DNA from 4 places in the Paraburkholderia sp. GAS348 genome. Region 4 is predicted to be linked to each of the others. Evidence: riboswitches for the same ligand, from Rfam matches in the RefSeq annotation. Region 4 holds a riboswitch; each other region holds the start of a gene.
The links. Region 4 has a riboswitch for cobalamin ahead of P3T22_RS23675 (precorrin-3B synthase). Riboswitches for the same ligand answer to the same signal wherever they lie in the genome.

Region 1 (4,041 bases), on a different contig from region 4:
TGGCCCAGTAGGGCCGCGGCAACTCGAGCGAGAGACCGATGTAGAGCGCGATCATCGCCGCGGCAAACGTCTTGACGGAGAACAGCCAGTCGCGGATGGACGGATAGACCATAAACCCTTACTCGGGATCCCCGGCGTTGTGCGGCGCCGCTGCGTCGGTCGTGAAAGCGGCCAGCACCCGCAAGGTCGCTTCGAGATCGCTGCGCGAGATGCCTTTCAAAGCTTGCGCCCGCAACGTATTGAGTTCTTCTTCCATTTTCGCGGTGACGGCGCGGCCTTCGTCGGTGAGCGCCACGGTCTTGGCGCGCCGGTCTTCCGGATCTTCGTCGCGGCGCATCAGGCCGGCCGCGCACAGTTGATCGAGCAGCCGCACGAGCGAGGGCCCTTCAATGCCGATGTGATCGGCCAGCGTGACCTGCCGCACTGCTTCGCCGAGCCGGCTGGCGGTCAGTAGCGGCGTAGCGCACGCTTCGGAAACGTTAAATGCCGCGAGCACGCCATGGCTCGTGCGCCGCCATTTTCTGGCAGCGACGACCAGCGTGCTGCTGACGGTGCGGCGCAAGGCATCGAGATTCGACATGGCCGATATTGTATTTCTAAAATATTCGTTAGCAAACTATTGAATTGGGATTGTTGTGAAGACGTACTCGGCAACAGCCTGCGGCCGCAATGTGACAACATTGGCTTCGAATACGGCGTGACGGTGCGGCATCTACCACAAGGGTATCGACCGGTTTGAGCCCGGCGATGGTGCGGTGCGCGATGTTTGCCTCGGTGCTCGGCAACGGATTCGCGTAGTTCGTTAATGTGACGCCGCCGGCCACCATGTCCAGCCGCGTCGCGAGCGGCGCAATTCGATCATCGAGAGCGGCGCGATTTCGATGCGCGAAAACATGTCCGGCGACGCCCTGAGCGCATAAACGATTGCGGCTTTGATCACTGGCGCGTGCGTGATGGCGACCACGTTTTGCATATTGCGCGGTACACCGCTCGTTTTTGCACTTGACGCACGGTTTTTTGCCCCGGTCGTTCCATCGCTTGATGCACTGTCCGTTGCGCGAGACACCCCGTTGCTCAACGCATCGTCCAGCGCATCGAGCCACTGTCCTACCCGTTTCACGAGTTGACCGAACGACTCGCCGCCATGCGCGGCAACGTCGGGATCGTGCGTCCATGCGGCGAGGTCTTGCGGCGCTTCGACGGCGAGATCGGCAAGGCGGCGTCCATGCCATCGACCGTAGTTCATATCCGCCAGTCCCTCGTGGACCGTTGCAGCGAGGCCCAAGGCCGACGCCGTATCACGCGCGCAGACGGCAGGGCTGACGAAAACCGCCGCGTCGTCCGGAATCGACAGACGCGCACACGCGACGCCTGCTTCGGCGAGGCCGCGTGCGTCGAGTGGATCGTCGGCGGGAAAGCAGCCCGTGCGCATCGCCGCAGTCGACGCGTGGCTGATCAGTAACAGCCGTATGTCCATTCAGTTGATTTCCATAAAGGCCAGACTAAAGACGGACCCTGCGATTATGCTTTGCGTTGCCGGGAGGCAAAGTTTAGCGCGTAGAATAGCGTCACTGCGAAGCACGGAAGCCGGTGAGAGCCCGGCGCGGTCGCGCCACTGTAATCGGCATTCACGAGCCGAAAGCCAGACCTGAGCTTCGCAGCATCCCTTTTCAATCGACTATCGGGGCGCGTTACCCCCAGGAGATGTCCAATATGACCAACGCTGTTTTCGATCCCGCGACACAGCCTGTCGCACAACCCACGCCGATTCCGCTGCGTGAACTGCTGCCTTGGGTCGTGTTCGGCGGCTTGCTGCTGTTGCTCGCGATTTATTTCGTTGGTGCGGAAGAAGGTGCCACGTCCCTGGTGCCTGGCATGTATGTGCATGAATTCGTGCACGACGGCCGCCATCTGCTCGGCTTTCCCTGCCACTAACGGAGTCGACCATGGTGGGTAAATTGTTGGTACGCGGGATGCTTGCAGGCATCGCCGCGGGATTGCTCACGTTCGGCTTCGCCAGATTGGTGGGCGAGCCGCAGGTCGATCAGGCGATTTCCTTCGAGGAAAAGGCCGACGCTGCCAAAGGCGAGGCGCCTGAACCCGAACTGGTGAGCCGCGGCACGCAAGCGGGCCTGGGATTGTTGACGGGCGTCGTGACGTATGGCGCGGCGTTCGGTGGGTTGTTCTCGCTGGTGTTCGCGTTTGCGTACGGCCGCGTCGGCGCATTGAGTGCGCGCGCGTTGTCCGCATGGCTGGCGCTTGGCGCGTTTATCGCGCTGGTGATCGTTCCGAACATCAAATATCCGGCGAATCCTCCCTCGGTGGGCGACCCCGAGACGATCGGGATGCGCACCGGCTTGTTTTTCCTGATGATTGCGATCTCGCTGGCAGCGATGGTGTTCTCGCTGAAGGTGCGGCGCCGCGCGGCGCTGAAGCTGGGCGCGTGGAATGGCTCGATCGTCGCCGGTGTGGTGTTTGTCGTGATCATTGCTGCCGTGCAGCTGTCGATGCCGGCGATCAACGAAGTGCCGGCGGCCTTCCCGGCGGTGCTGTTGTGGAAGTTCCGCGTCGCGGCGATCGGGATGCAGGTGATTATGTGGACGACCATTGGGCTGCTGTTCGGCGCCATGGTTGAGCGGAGCAAACTGCTGGCTCCCGCGACCCGCGGTGTGGCGAAGTCCGCTTACCGTTGATGTGAGAGGCGCGGCCGAGAGGGCCGCGGCGGGGCCGCTTGGTTTTTAACGCAAAAGGCGCGGGCGCGAAAGCGGCCGTGCCGACGCGCAACGCAAGAGAAGCCAAGTACATCAAGTACTTGGCGCGTTTGCCAGAATGTTATCCACAGGCTTGCGAACATTTTCTGTTGATAACTTTGAGGCCGCCGTTCGAGCGGCTAGCCGGTGAGGGTTCGCCCTTCGTTCTCGGGCCTGGTTATTTAAGATCGCACTTTGTATCGCGATTAGTCTCGTAGCGCTGTCTTGCGCTACCCCCTCTCCCTTTCTGGCGGCGCGCTACGCGGCCCTTGTTTTCCCTTCCAGTCGGCCCAGGTTTGGGTGTCAGCGTCCAACCACTTTCACGCTCGAATATCCCGCGTCTGACGTTTTGGTTTTCTTACTGCGACGCGCTGATGGTTGACGGGTTCTTTCGTAATTCAATACGGATTACGTAGGAAGTCTGAAAGAAGCGTGTACGGCAATTCTGGAAATTGTAATTTTGGGAATTATTGGATAGCGCAGATGGAATTCTCCTTATGGGGTACTTGTGTTTAAACCAGGTAAAACCAATAAGGATGACTATGAAAAATAATAGATTTTCCGAGGAGACGGCGGGCGTGGCGGCTCGCCTGCTGGCCGCATTCATGCTGCTTATGGTCGCGTTTGGTGCGAACGCAGCAGATTACATGCAGTGTATGCAGGCATATCAGAAGTCTCTCGGGACTCCCGGGACCCCGACCTGCGCTATCCAGGTGGCCGGCACGACACCTCTGTCGAGGGGCGCTGACGATCCGTATAGCAGCATGAATTACTACAACTGTCCCAATGCTTCGGACTGGATAAAGGACTATTGCGGTGGCGCACCGGTCCCCCCTTCTCCAGAAGGCTCCTGCCCGGTAGCGGACCCGGTATTGCCGGCAGAGGGCATCGTCACGCTTTCCGAAACTGACTTTGCGAACGGCGATGCGCCCCCATTCGTCTTTGGGCGCACGTATCTTTCGAGGCTTTATGACACCTCGCAGACAGCGATGGGTCGCAACTGGGTTAACAACTGGCAGCGAAGGATTGATCTGACGGCGGTTAATGCGAGCACGCCGCAAATCGTGGTTTACCGGGGTAACCAGCAACCGCTGACATTCAAGTGGAACGGTAAGGCTTGGGCCGTGCTGGGAAATCGCGGGCTCTCGCTGACGAAAGATGGCGCTGGATACTACTACCTGAAAGACGAACTGCTCGGTACAACGGAAGCCTACTCGGGCAACGGCAATCTCTATTCCGAGACTACCCGCACGGGGATGCTCCGCAAATTTGGGTTCGACTCCAGACAGCG
Region 2 (4,041 bases), on a different contig from region 4:
GCGTGTTCTGCTACGCTGCGACGCCGGCCGATCTATTGCCGTGCTTTACGCAACTGGCCTCGCAAATCCTCCGCATTTCCAAGTGAGCGCGCCATGACACCGACGACACCTTTGCAAGATCTGCCGCTCGCGATCAGCCCTATGGACGCGGCGGCCGAACCTCCTGCATCCGCATCCGCATCCGCATCCGCATCCGCATCCGCATCCGCATCCGCATCCGCTGCCGATACGGGCGCGTCCTCCGGCCTGCGCTACGCGCTGGTGGAAATCGCCGCCCGGCTCGGCGCCGCGACGATGCTGAGCCTGTTCGCCTACGCCGCGATCACGCAATGGCGCGCGGCGCCGTCGCGGATCACGTTGCTGTTGCTGGTGGTGGCCGCGTGCGTGACGGTCGGTTTGTCGCTGTTCTCGCGTGTGCCAATGAAGCGCGACTGGCGGCCGTTCGCGTTCATCTGTTCGATGGGCGGCACGTATTATTTTCTGGCCGTGCGCCTCGCCCCCGGCGCGCAACTCGTGCCGGAGACGGGCGGCGCGGCGTTGCAACTGCTGGGGATTTTCTGGCAATTATTCGCGAAGGCATCGCTGCGGCGCTCGTTCGGCATTTTGCCCGCCAACCGTGGCGTCGTATCCCGCGGCGCATATCGCCTCGTGCGTCATCCGATGTATCTCGGCTACTTTGTCACCGACGTCGGCTTTCTGCTGGTGAACTTCGGCCTGCAAAACCTGCTGGTGTACGGCTGCCAGTTTGCCTTGCAGGTGGGGCGGATCGTGCGGGAAGAGCAGCTTCTGTCGGCGGACGAAGGTTATCGCACGTACAAAGGCCGGGTGCGCTATCGGGTGATTCCGGGCGTGTTCTAGGCAAGGCTCGCACGGTGCACCGCTTTGCCGCCCGGCAGGCAGACGATCAGCGTAGCCACGACGAGCACGCGCGGAAAGGCCGGCCCCCACTGCACACCCTGTCCATCCCTATCGGCCGATTTCCAGATCGTCGAATTTTTTCGCGCGATAGATCAGTACGGAGGCCACCCAGCTCAGCACAAAAATGCCGATGATCAGATAACCGAGCATGCCGAAGTGACCGTTCAGCGCGCCGACCGCATCCCACACCGGCCCTTGCAAATTCAGTTTGTCGGAAATCAGGCCCAGCGCTTCGATACTGCCGATCACAATGGCCACGATCACCGACACCAGTGTGATCGTCATGTTGTAGTAGATCTTGCGGATCGGCTTCAGATAAGCCCAGCCGTAGGCAGCGAGCATCAGGTGCCCGTCCAGCGTGTCGATCAGCGACATGCCGGCGCTGAACAGCACCGGGAAGACCATGATCGCCCAGGGCGACAGTCCCTGAGACGCCTGGGCGGCGGCGATGCCGAGCAGGGCGATTTCGGTGGCAGTGTCGAAGCCGAGGCCAAACAGAAAACCGAGCGGGTACATATGCCAGCTGCGCGTGAGCATGCGGAACAGCGGCTTGAACAGGCGGGAGAAAAAGCCGCGGTTGGCCAGCAGCAGATCGAAATCGTCGTCGACATAGCGGCCGCCATTTTTCACATTGCGCCAGGCCTGATAGATCGAGTTCAGGATGACCAGATTCATCAGGGCAATCGCAAACAGGAACAGCGCGGAGACGAGTGTCCCGATCACACCGCCAATTTCCTTGTAGTGGTTAAAGCGCCCCTGCATGACGGACGTGGCCGCTGCGACCGCGAGCGAGGCCAGCACCACCACGGTCGAATGGCCGAGCGAAAAGAAGAAGCCGACGGTCACCGGGCGCTTGTTCTCCTGCATCAGCTTGCGCGTGACGTTGTCGATGGCGGCGATGTGGTCCGCGTCGACGGCATGGCGCAAGCCGAAACCATACGCCAGCAGCGCGGTGCCCAATAGAAGGGGATGGTGGCGAAACGCCGCGAGTGCCCAGGCCCACGCGAGCACGTTGGTGGCGATCAGCACGCCGTAGATGCCGAAAAGCCGGCTCCGAACGCCAGTGTTCGAATCACTGAAAATCTGTTTCAGCTGCGAAATCATCAACTGTTCCTTGGGATACCGCGTCCCGAACGAGATTGAACGATGGCGAAGCGAGGTCTGACTCCCAGCTTGGATTCAACAGGGCTTACATGCTGGATACAGTGGCGCGACCGCGCCGGATTCTCACCGGCTTCCCGCTTCGCCAGGTGGGACGATGCCTGCAAAGCTTATACACGCGCCCAGACGGGTTGTCGATGCAATCGAAATTCTTCTGAATAGACAGCATCGGCAGCTCGTCAAGGCGCTATCCGGTATGTTACTGGCTCATCGTACTCGCACTTTTCACGGGAATGAAGCGCACAGCAAGGCGGCGGGTAGAAGTTCGCGTGATGTCTTCAAGAGGTGCTCCTTGATTTTGACAGCGGGAATGAAGCCTTAAGCAGGTTGCCGCGCGACGCGGCCAAAAATCGTGCGGTCGGCGAGCCACACCGCGAGCAGCGTGGCGCCCATCAACGGGAAGACGATGCCGAGCAGAACGAGGCCGGTTTTCCAGCCACGCATTGGCGGCGCAGCGCGCTCGCGCGAGGGTGCGCCGAGCGAGCGCTGCGGCCGCCGCTTCCACCACATCACACAGCCGGTTACGGCCATGCCCGCTAGTCCAAGTGAAATCGCGGCGCAGAGAATCTGATTGGCGACGCCGAAATAGCGGCCCATATGCAGCGACGTGCCGTACGACACGGCCTTCGACACCGCACCGTAGTGGCCGTAACGGATGTCTTTCAGCACCGCGCCGCTGTATTGGTCGATGTACAGCGTGCGCTCGTCTTTCGGGTCGGCGGGAAAGTACGAGACGGTGTAGACGCCCGTAGCGGAGGTGGGCAGCACGATGTCGTAACCGCCCGGGACACCGAGCGATGCGACGAGAGCAACGATGCGTCCAAGCGGCAGCGCCTGCGCTGCGTGTGCATCGGCGGATTGCGGTACTGGAGTGTTGCCGACGGCCCATGGCGTAAGTGGCAAGGGCAGGTCGTCCATCACCATGCCCGGCATCGCGGAGCGCAACGGCAGGCCACCCCACGATCCCGGCGGTGCGCCGAGATTGGCCGCGCTCGCGAGTGCCTTGAACTGCTTACCCCATGAGCCTGTCCACGGCAGACCGCTCAGCACGAATGCCAGCGTGCCGAGCGCGAGCCAGATGCCCATCACGGTGTGAAGGTTTTTCCAAAGCGCGCGCCCTCGCAGCGAGAAGCGCGGCAGCAACGCCGCGCGTGCAGTGGTTTTTTCGCGCGGCCACCAGAGCGCGACACCGGTGCCGATCATCACCAGCGTCCAGCACGCGGCCAGCTCCATCAGCAACTCGCCTGGTTTGCCGAGCAGCAGCTTGCGGTGAAGCATGCGGCCCACCTGCATGAAGCGGCGCTCGACGCTGAGCGTGCCCAATACTTCGCCGTTGTATGGGTTCAGATAGACGCTCTGCTTTTCGCCGTTGGCGAGACGAAAGATGAACTCGGTGCTGCGCTCCGGTGCATTCGCGATGGGAGCCGTCACCGCGCGCGCATCGGCCGGCATCGCCGCGCGCGCTTTGGCAAGCAACGCATCTTCAGTCAGCCTGGGCGTGGCTTGCGGTGCGACGATCAGGTGGTGCGGGTAAAGCAGCGGCTCGATTTGCGGCTGGAAGCAATACAGCGTGCCGGTGATTGCGAGCACCACCAGAAACGGCATCACAAAGAGGCCCGCGTAAAAGTGCCAGCGCCACAGCGTCCGGTAGCCGGCGCTCGTGGCGCTCGTTGCGGAGGTCGTGCGTTGAGCGGTGGTGGTGGACATTCAATCCTCCTGAAGCAAATAGTGGGTCGATCGGTTTGCACAGCGATGCACGCGCTGGTTTGCATCGCGCGAACGCATCGAGCGCATCGAGCGCATCGAGTAGCGGACAAGCACGACACGAGCACAAGCCGTGCATGCCAATCGCGTGTTCACATGCGCAGCTTCGCTTCGACGTAAAACGTACGGCCCGGATACGGGTGATAGACGAAATAGCGCGCGTCGAACAGGTTGTCGACGCCAATGCCGACTTCACTC
Region 3 (4,041 bases), on a different contig from region 4:
CCCATTTGCGCACGCACGATCTTCACTTGCGGCGGAATTTCTTCGCGAATGACGGCTTCGACAGAAGCTTGACGCGCTTCGTCGAGCAAATCGGTTTTGTTCAGAATCACCAGATCGGCTGCCGACAATTGGTCTTCGAACAATTCGTGCAGCGGCGATTCGTGGTCGAGATTCGGATCGGCCTTGCGTTGCGCATCCACGGCGACCGGGTTGTCGGCGAACTGGCCGCTCGCTGCAGCCGGGCCATCTACCACGGTGACGACCGCGTCGACAGTAAAGCTATTCTTGATCTGCGGCCAGTTGAACGCCTGCACCAGCGGCTTCGGCAATGCGAGACCGGAGGTTTCGATCAGCACGTGATCGATCTGCTCGCGGCGCTCCACCAGCTTTTCCATCACCGGGAAAAATTCTTCCTGCACGGTGCAGCACAGGCAGCCGTTCGCGAGTTCATACAGTTGCCCTTCGGTTTCGACGCCGTTTTCATCGCAACCGATGCCGCAACCCTTGAGGATTTCCCCGTCGATGCCGAGTTCGCCGAACTCGTTGACGATCACCGCGATGCGCTTGCCGCCCGCGTGCTGAAGAATGTGCCGCAGCAGCGTGGTCTTGCCGCTGCCGAGAAAGCCCGTGACGATGGTGACGGGGATCTTGCGCATTTGAGTTTGCATCGTGAGGTCTATCCGTAGGAGTTGCACGAGCACGCCGACGCGCCTTCGCGTTTTGTCTGCATAGGTCATGCGAGCGGGTTCATGCCCTGCAGGCAACCACAATAACAAAGCACGGGGACGAACAACGGCGTTGCCGAGGCAACCGAAAAACAGAAAACGGGAATGAAGTCCTGAACGCACCGCCGCATCCCCGCGGTGGTCGTTCTTCCTGGTCTGGCCGGTATCCGGGCTGGCGAAAGCGCCGCTTCCCCTTCCCGGACGAGTGGTTTCTCGCCCAGTGGTTATATGCCGACGCGGCCTTGCGCGTGGACATCGAAGCCGGCTCCGCGGCGCTGGAGAACGCACCGCTTTTCGCTTACCGTTGCGGGGGCAGCACAGGTTGACCCGATCCATTGCAGGCGGGCACCCTGTTTCCCGTTTAACTGCATGCGCACGAGCGCGCACACGAGCACCAAAGTGCGTGCGAGTTTAGGCCGAGAGCCCTGTGCCGTCAAGGAAACGCCGGCCGCGGCAGGGCTTTTGCGCAGTGCCGGCGCGGCCTGCCGTGTGCTATCGTATGCGCGCGTTTGGTGCCCGCATATGCGTTCGCATGTGCAGTTAAACGGGAAACAGGCCGCGCTCGCTGCGCTCAACCTGTGCTGTCCCCGCAACGGTAAGCGACCTGCGGTGCTCTCGCATCGCGCATGCGTTTTTGATGCCACTGTCTGACGAATCCGGACGGGAAGGCAAAACGCATGAGGCCGTCAGCCCGGATACCGGCCAGACGCGGAGGCAGTGAACGTCACGCTGCCGGCCGCCGGAATCCGCGAGGGACGGATGTGAAGGCGCTAAAGCACGACGTGGCGCAGCCGCTAGCGTTTTCCTGAGGGAAACGCAGCGAGCAGCGTTGTTCGTCGCGCGTAATCTGTAGCACCGCATGACCTCGATTTCCGCCGCCTCCGGCCGCATCAAGCCTCACCCGCTCCCGCTAGTCACGACATGGCGCGCGCCATGCATGCCGCGATGACCCGCGCCTGGCTGATCGGCGCCGGCCCCGGCGATGTCGAACTGATGACGCTCAAGGCGACTCGCGCCCTGGCGCAAGCCGATGTGGTGCTGGTCGACGATCTGGTGAACCCCGACGTGCTGCAGTTCGCACGCGCCGACGCGCTGGTCGTGTACGTCGGCAAACGTGGCGGGCATCCGTCGACGCCGCAGGCCGGCATCGTCGCGCAGATGCTCGAACACGTGCGGGCCGGACGCAGCGTCGCGCGTTTGAAAGGCGGCGATCCGTTCGTGTTCGGCCGTGGTGGCGAAGAACAGCAGGCGCTGCACGCAGCGGGCATCAGCGTGGAGGTGATCAACGGCATCACGGCCGGGATCGCGGCGCCCGCGGCAATTGGTATTCCGGTGACGCATCGGGATTACGCGCAAGGCGTGGTGTTCGTCACCGGGCACGGTGCCGGCAGCAGCGAGCCGGACTGGGGCGCGCTTGTCGCCACGCGGATGACGCTGGTGATTTACATGGGCATGCGGCGGCTGAACGATATCGCCGGCGCGTTACTCGCGGCCGGCATGAGCGCCGATACGCCGTGCGCGGCGATCGAATCGGCCACGCGCCCCGAGCAACGGCATGCGCTCTCGCAACTCGGCGAGTTCGCGGACGCGGTCGCGCGCGCCGGACTCGGCTCGCCGGCGATCGTGGTGATCGGCGGAGTGGCATCGCTGGCTTTGGCGCGGGATGCTGTGAGTTCTGGCGCGGTGCGTGAGGCGGGGGCGGTGGGTGCGCTGGGTGCGCTGGGTGCGCTGGGTGCGGTGGGAACGGTGGGAACGGTGGGAGCGGCGGAAATGGCAAATATGGCGAACTCAGCCAGAGCGGCAGACGCCGCGGACGCTTCGGATACCGCGGAAGATTCAAACGCCGCGGACGCGCAATGAAAACCCTCAGCATCGGCATCGGCTGTCGCTTGCACAGTTCGGCTGAGCAGATCGAAGCGGCCGTGCGTGCCGCACTCGGCTCGCATGCATTCGATGAAATCAGCGCGATTGCCTCGGTCGACACCAAAGCCCACGAAACCGGCCTGCTCGAATTCTGCGCCCGTCATGCGCTGCCGCTGAAGCTGTTCAGCCGCGCGCAGATTGCGGCGATCTCCGTGAGCGATCCATCGGCGGCCACGCGCGAGCATCTCGGCATAGACGGCGTCTGCGAGCCATGCGCCCTGCTCGCCGCGGCGGCCGAGTCTGATGCGGGCAGCGCACCTCGTGCGGCCTATGCATCGGCATTGGCATCGGTTGCCTCTGGTGCATCGGGTACCTCAGTTGCCTCAGTTGCCTCAGCTGCCGCAGTTGCCTCAACTGTCCCAGCCGCCTCAGTTGCATCGATCACGCCCGATCCCCCCAACGCACGGCTACTCGTGCGCAAAACCATCCACGGCGGCGTCACGGTTGCGATCGCCTCGATCACCGCCCAGCCCGCCCGCGAACAGACAAACAACACCCATCAGGAACAGGACCTTTCATGAAAACCGACCCCGAATCGCACCAACGCATGACCGAACGCCGGCGCGAAGGCCACGAGAAAAAGCAGGCCAACGCCACCGTCGAAAAAGGCCTGCTGATCGTCAATACAGGCACCGGCAAAGGCAAAACCACCGCCGCGTTCGGCATGGCCGTGCGCGTGCTTGGACACGGCATGCGCCTCGGCGTCGTGCAATTCATCAAAGGCGCGCTGCACACTTCGGAGCGCGACTTCCTCGGTGCGATCGCCAATTGCGACTTCGTCACGATGGGCGACGGCTACACCTGGAACACCCAGAATCGCGACGCCGACATCGCCACCGCGCGCAAAGGCTGGAACGAAGCGCGCCGCATGATCGAGAGCGGCGACTATCAGATGGTGATCCTCGACGAGCTGAACACAGTGCTGAAGTACGAATACCTGCCGCTCGACGAAGTACTGTCGGTACTGAACGCACGCGCCGAAATGCTGCATGTGGTGGTGACCGGCCGTCACGCGCCCGACGCGCTGATCGAAGCCGCCGACCTCGTCACCGAAATGCGCATCGTCAAGCACCCGTATCGCGAGCAAGGCGTGAAAGCGCAGCGCGGCGTGGAGTTCTGAGCAATGCCCACCCGCCCCGAGAGCACTTCCTGCGGAACGTCGCCCAAAGGGACTTCCCCCGGGGCGTCCGCCAAGAGCACCTCCCCCGGGGCGTGCCCCGCCCTGTTCATTAGCGCGCCCGCGTCGGGTCAAGGCAAGACCACGATTACGGCGGCTCTGGCACGCTACCATCGGCGGCTGGGGCGACGCGTGCGTGTATTCAAGACCGGCCCCGACTTTCTCGACCCGATGATTCTGGCGCGCGCCAGCGGCGCGCCGGTCCTGTCGCTCGAT
Region 4 (4,041 bases):
GAGTGCTTCGGTGGTCACGGGATAAACGAGCGGCAGATGCTGTTGAGCGTCGTGCAGATGCGCCTCGATGATGCTGAAGGCATTGCCCTTTTTCCCCTTTGCGACGAAATACGCGACCACCGGTGCCGCTCTCAGCAAACGCAGCGCTTTCAGCGTGATGAGTTCCGGGTCGCCGGGGCCGACGCCGAGTCCGAATAAACGTCCTTGCGCGGTCATTTACTCCACCTCCGTCGCCAGCGCATTCACAGCGGCGGCAGCCATCGCGCTGCCGCCGCGTCGACCGTGAACCACGACGTAGGGCACGCCGCGGCTGTTTTCGGCAAGCATGGCTTTCGATTCGGCCGCGCCGACGAAACCGACCGGAAAACCGAGAATCAGCGCGGGCCTCGGCGCACCGGCATCGAGCATGTCGAGCAGATGAAAGAGGGCGGTCGGTGCGTTGCCGATCACGACGACGCTGCCGGCCAGATGCGGCCGCCACAATTCGAGCGCGGCGGCCGAGCGCGTATTGTCGAGTTCGCGCGCGAGCGCGGGCACGTTTTGATGCGCGAGCGTGCAGATCACTTCGTTGTTCGCTGGCAGCCGTGCGCGCGTGATGCCTTGCGCCACCATGCCGGCGTCGCACAAAATCGGCGCGCCCTGCGCGAGCGCCACACGGCCCGCCGCACCTGCGCCTTCGGAAAACTGAAGATCGTCAATGACGTCGACCATGCCGCAGGCGTGGATCACGCGCACTGCGAGTTTCTCGAGGTCGGCAGGAACGCGCGAGAGATCGGCCTCCGCACGTATCGTCGCGAAGGATTGGCGATAGATCTCCTGACCGTCGCGAATGTAATCAAGCATCTATAGGGCTCCGGGCCGCGTGTGCCAATGGGTCGAGCATGTCGGCGGCCTGTTCGATCGTGAGTTGGTGCGCGACGCACGAGCCGAAACCCGGCTGGCCGTCGCGTCGATAAAGGTCGTAGATGCCGGGCGCCGCGGCCAGCAGTGTGTACGGCGCGCGATGCGCGGCGGCGCATGAGCGCGGACAGCCGCTCAGATGGACGTCGACACCTTTGGGCAAGCGATCCGCTAAAAGCAGCGCGTCGGCTTTGGTATCGGCGAGGCTTTTTGCGCAACCTGTGGAACCGGCGCAGGCGATCAAGTGCGCAATAGGCTGCGCGGGGTCGCAGGCGAGGCCCAGCGCGTTCATTTCAGCGAGCACGGCGGGCGCGGCATTGGCAGCGATATCGGGCAGTAACACGCTTTGCCAGGGCGTCATGCGCAGCGTGCCGTTGCCGCGCTGTTGTGAGAGCGTGGCAAGGCCGCGCAAGGTGGCGGCGTCGAGGCGTCCGAGCGGCGGTTGGCCGCCTACGTGCAGCATTCCCACGACTCGCTGAGCGTGCGCACCGAGCCGCAGCGCGGCATCGGCAGGCGTGGCGCGTCGCCAGTTTGCGAGCGACGTGTCGCGTGACAGTGGGAAATCGACGTACTTTTGAGCGTGCTGCAATACGGCGTCGACGGAATGCGCGGCAAGCAGATGACGCATGCGCGTGGCGTCGGTGGTGGCCAGATCGAGGAACGTATTCAGCAGCGCGCGGACAAGACCCGCGACTTGCGCGGGCAGCACGGCGCCGAGGGCGCCCGCGCTATCCGTGCGAGGGCGCTCTGTGGCGTCACGCGAGTCGGCGTATTCGGCATGCTGGAACGCATCGGTACCCGCATCAGCGTCAGCGTCAGCTTCAGCGTCAGCTTCAGCGTCAACATCCGCGTTCGCCACAGCAGGCGGACAACCCGTCAAACCAAACACGAATCGCACCCCGTCTTCAACTTGCGTCGCTGCCAGCCAGATATCATGCGGATGATCGAGCCTCGCAAGGCGCTCGCCACCATCGAGCAGAAGCGCGAATTTGGGTGATAGCGCCGCGAAACGCGCTTCGGTTTGCAGCAATGCAAGCAGTTCGACGCAGAGCGGCCTCGTATCGAACAGCGCAAATGGATCGCGGCCAGCAGTCGGGCTCAGCATCACATTGCGCACATCGTCCGCAGCGGCCGCCCGAATCGGCCCTAGCCCCGCGTCGACCAGCGCCGCGCTCAACGCCGCTTCATGACCGCTGCGCACGCCGCGCACCTGCAGATTCGCGCGATTGGTCAGCTCGACGACACCGGCCGCATGCTGCGTGCTCGCCTCGGCAATCGCCAAGGCCTGCCCGGCGCTCAGCTCCCCGCCGGGCAATTTGATCCGGCAGATTCCACCATCGCGCGCGGCGACGATGCGCAGCAGCCCTGGACACGCCGAGGGCCGCAGCGCGAGGGCCGCGTCGGGCAAAGCAGTGGAGGAGGGCGGAGCTTGATTCAAGACGGACACCGGGTTTAGCGTCGCGCGACGGCCCGAGCGCCGCCCGGTCGGGCATTGCTGCGGCATCGGTACACCCCGCCCGATGTAGGCTGGCACGAACAGTCTGGCCGGCAGGTCTCCTGGCTGGCAGGTCATGGTCCGCCGCGGCCTTCCCGGTCTAACCAGTGGCACGGAGCGCAGGCGGACTCGCTGCATACAGTTGCGGGGGCAGCCACAGCGACACTGTGTTCCCTCTTCGGCCCCGAAGGGCACCGGCGGCTGTATTATGCCTTTTTTCGAACAGCACAACGAGGCTGGACGCTTTGATCGGCGTGGCACAGCGCATTATTTGAAGATACAGAACGAGGATGGATGCATGCCGGCGTGGCTGACCGTGGTGGGCATAGGCGATGACGGCTTCGCCGGCTTGGGGAGGCCCGCGCGGCGTGCTTTGCTGGAGGCGTCGGTGGTTTATGGCGGCGAACGTCATCTGGCGATGCTGCCCGCGCGCCTCGCCGCGCGCCGGGCGGCATGGCCGAGGCCGTTCGATCTCGCGCCTTTGCTGGCGGAGCGTACCGGGTCCGTGTGTGTGCTGGCGAGCGGGGACCCGATGCTGTTCGGCGTCGGCGCGACGCTGGCGCGGCAGTTGCCGGCAGGTGAGTTGCGGGTGCTGCCTGCGCCGTCGTCGTTGTCGCTGGCGGCCGCGCGGCTTGGCTGGCCGCTGCAGGATGTCGCCACGGTTTCGCTGGTGGGAAGGCCGTTGCCGACGCTGAACGCTCATCTGCACGACGGCGCGCGCGTCTTCGTGCTGAGCGCCGACGGGCGCACGCCCGCCGCGCTGGCCGAACTGCTGCATGCGCGCGGTTTCGGCGCGACCCGGATGACCGTGCTGGAGCACTTGGGCGGCGCTCGGGAGCGGTGTATGGATGGCCGCGCGGATCAGTGGTCCGCGGGTGACGTGGCGGCGCTGAACCTGATTGCGCTCGAATGCCGGGCAACGGAGGGCGCCCCGCGTTTGCCGTTGACCGCCGGCTTGCCCGACGACGCCTTTCGCCACGACGGTCAGTTGACCAAACGCGACGTCCGCGCGATCACGCTGGCGCGGCTCGCGCCGACGCCCGGCGAATTGCTCTGGGATGTGGGCGCGGGCAGCGGATCGATCGGCATCGAATGGATGCGCGCGCACCCGACTTGCCGCGCGATCGCGATCGAAGGGCACGCGGAGCGGCAGCGCTTCATCGAACACAATCGCGATGCATTGGGCGTGCCGGGTCTGCAGTTGGTGGCTGGCCGCGCGCCCGATGCGCTGGCAGGATTGGCTGTGCCGGATGCGGTGTTCATCGGCGGCGGCGTGACGGCGCCGGGCGTGCTCGATGCCTGCTGGGCGCGTCTGCGTGACGGCGGGAGGCTGGTCGCCAATGCGGTCACTTTGCAAGGCGAGGCGACGCTCGCGGCGTGGCGGGAGCAGCATGGCGGCACGCTGACCCGGATCGCGCTTGCCGAGGCCCAGCCGCTTGGCGGCTTCGATACCTGGCGCCAGGCGCTGCCGATTACACTGCTGGATGTCACCAAGCCGGCTGACGGCGCCAGCGGCACGTCCAGTGCGAGCAACACGAACGGCGCGCACGCCACAAGCAGCACGAATGGCACGAATGGCGCCAGTGACATCAATGCCGCTAATGGCACCTCAGCCGCCTCACCGCAACCCTAATGCGCGAAGAAAC

Region 1: it holds a riboswitch for cobalamin, as region 4 does, so the genes downstream of both, P3T22_RS27305 (CbtB domain-containing protein) here and P3T22_RS23675 (precorrin-3B synthase) in region 4, are expected to answer to the same signal.
Region 2: it holds a riboswitch for cobalamin, as region 4 does, so the genes downstream of both, P3T22_RS07120 (HoxN/HupN/NixA family nickel/cobalt transporter) here and P3T22_RS23675 (precorrin-3B synthase) in region 4, are expected to answer to the same signal.
Region 3: it holds a riboswitch for cobalamin, as region 4 does, so the genes downstream of both, cobA (uroporphyrinogen-III C-methyltransferase) here and P3T22_RS23675 (precorrin-3B synthase) in region 4, are expected to answer to the same signal.

The regions. Positions count from the first base shown of each region.
Region 1 is NZ_JBNPVT010000022.1:95,183-99,223, forward strand. Features, by position in the region: gene P3T22_RS27290 (FUSC family protein) at 1-112, opposite strand, end outside; gene P3T22_RS27295 (MarR family winged helix-turn-helix transcriptional regulator) at 119-580, opposite strand; gene P3T22_RS27300 (histidine phosphatase family protein) at 803-1,477, opposite strand; adenosylcobalamin (AdoCbl) riboswitch at 1,572-1,661, shown strand; gene P3T22_RS27305 (CbtB domain-containing protein) at 1,714-1,935, shown strand; gene P3T22_RS27310 (CbtA family protein) at 1,947-2,693, shown strand; gene P3T22_RS27315 (DUF6531 domain-containing protein) at 3,293-4,041, shown strand, end outside.
Region 2 is NZ_JBNPVT010000003.1:363,100-367,140, forward strand. Features, by position in the region: gene P3T22_RS07110 (TadE/TadG family type IV pilus assembly protein) at 1-86, shown strand, start outside; gene P3T22_RS07115 (methyltransferase family protein) at 142-858, shown strand; gene P3T22_RS07120 (HoxN/HupN/NixA family nickel/cobalt transporter) at 967-2,022, opposite strand; adenosylcobalamin (AdoCbl) riboswitch at 2,023-2,183, opposite strand; gene P3T22_RS07125 (PepSY-associated TM helix domain-containing protein) at 2,398-3,786, opposite strand; gene P3T22_RS07130 (TonB-dependent receptor) at 3,936-4,041, opposite strand, start outside.
Region 3 is NZ_JBNPVT010000018.1:127,462-131,502, reverse strand. Features, by position in the region: gene cobW (cobalamin biosynthesis protein CobW) at 1-668, opposite strand, end outside; cobalamin riboswitch at 867-1,139, opposite strand; cobalamin riboswitch at 1,219-1,446, shown strand; partial or broken gene cobA (uroporphyrinogen-III C-methyltransferase) at 1,671-2,399, shown strand; gene P3T22_RS24975 (cobalamin biosynthesis protein) at 2,582-3,169, shown strand; gene cobO (cob(I)yrinic acid a,c-diamide adenosyltransferase) at 3,166-3,768, shown strand; gene P3T22_RS24965 (cobyrinate a,c-diamide synthase) at 3,772-4,041, shown strand, end outside.
Region 4 is NZ_JBNPVT010000016.1:96,624-100,664, reverse strand. Features, by position in the region: gene P3T22_RS23685 (precorrin-2 C(20)-methyltransferase) at 1-216, opposite strand, end outside; gene P3T22_RS23680 (precorrin-8X methylmutase) at 217-843, opposite strand; gene P3T22_RS23675 (precorrin-3B synthase) at 836-2,347, opposite strand; cobalamin riboswitch at 2,431-2,609, opposite strand; gene P3T22_RS23670 (bifunctional cobalt-precorrin-7 (C(5))-methyltransferase/cobalt-precorrin-6B (C(15))-methyltransferase) at 2,694-4,028, shown strand; gene P3T22_RS23665 (cobalt-precorrin-5B (C(1))-methyltransferase) at 4,028-4,041, shown strand, end outside.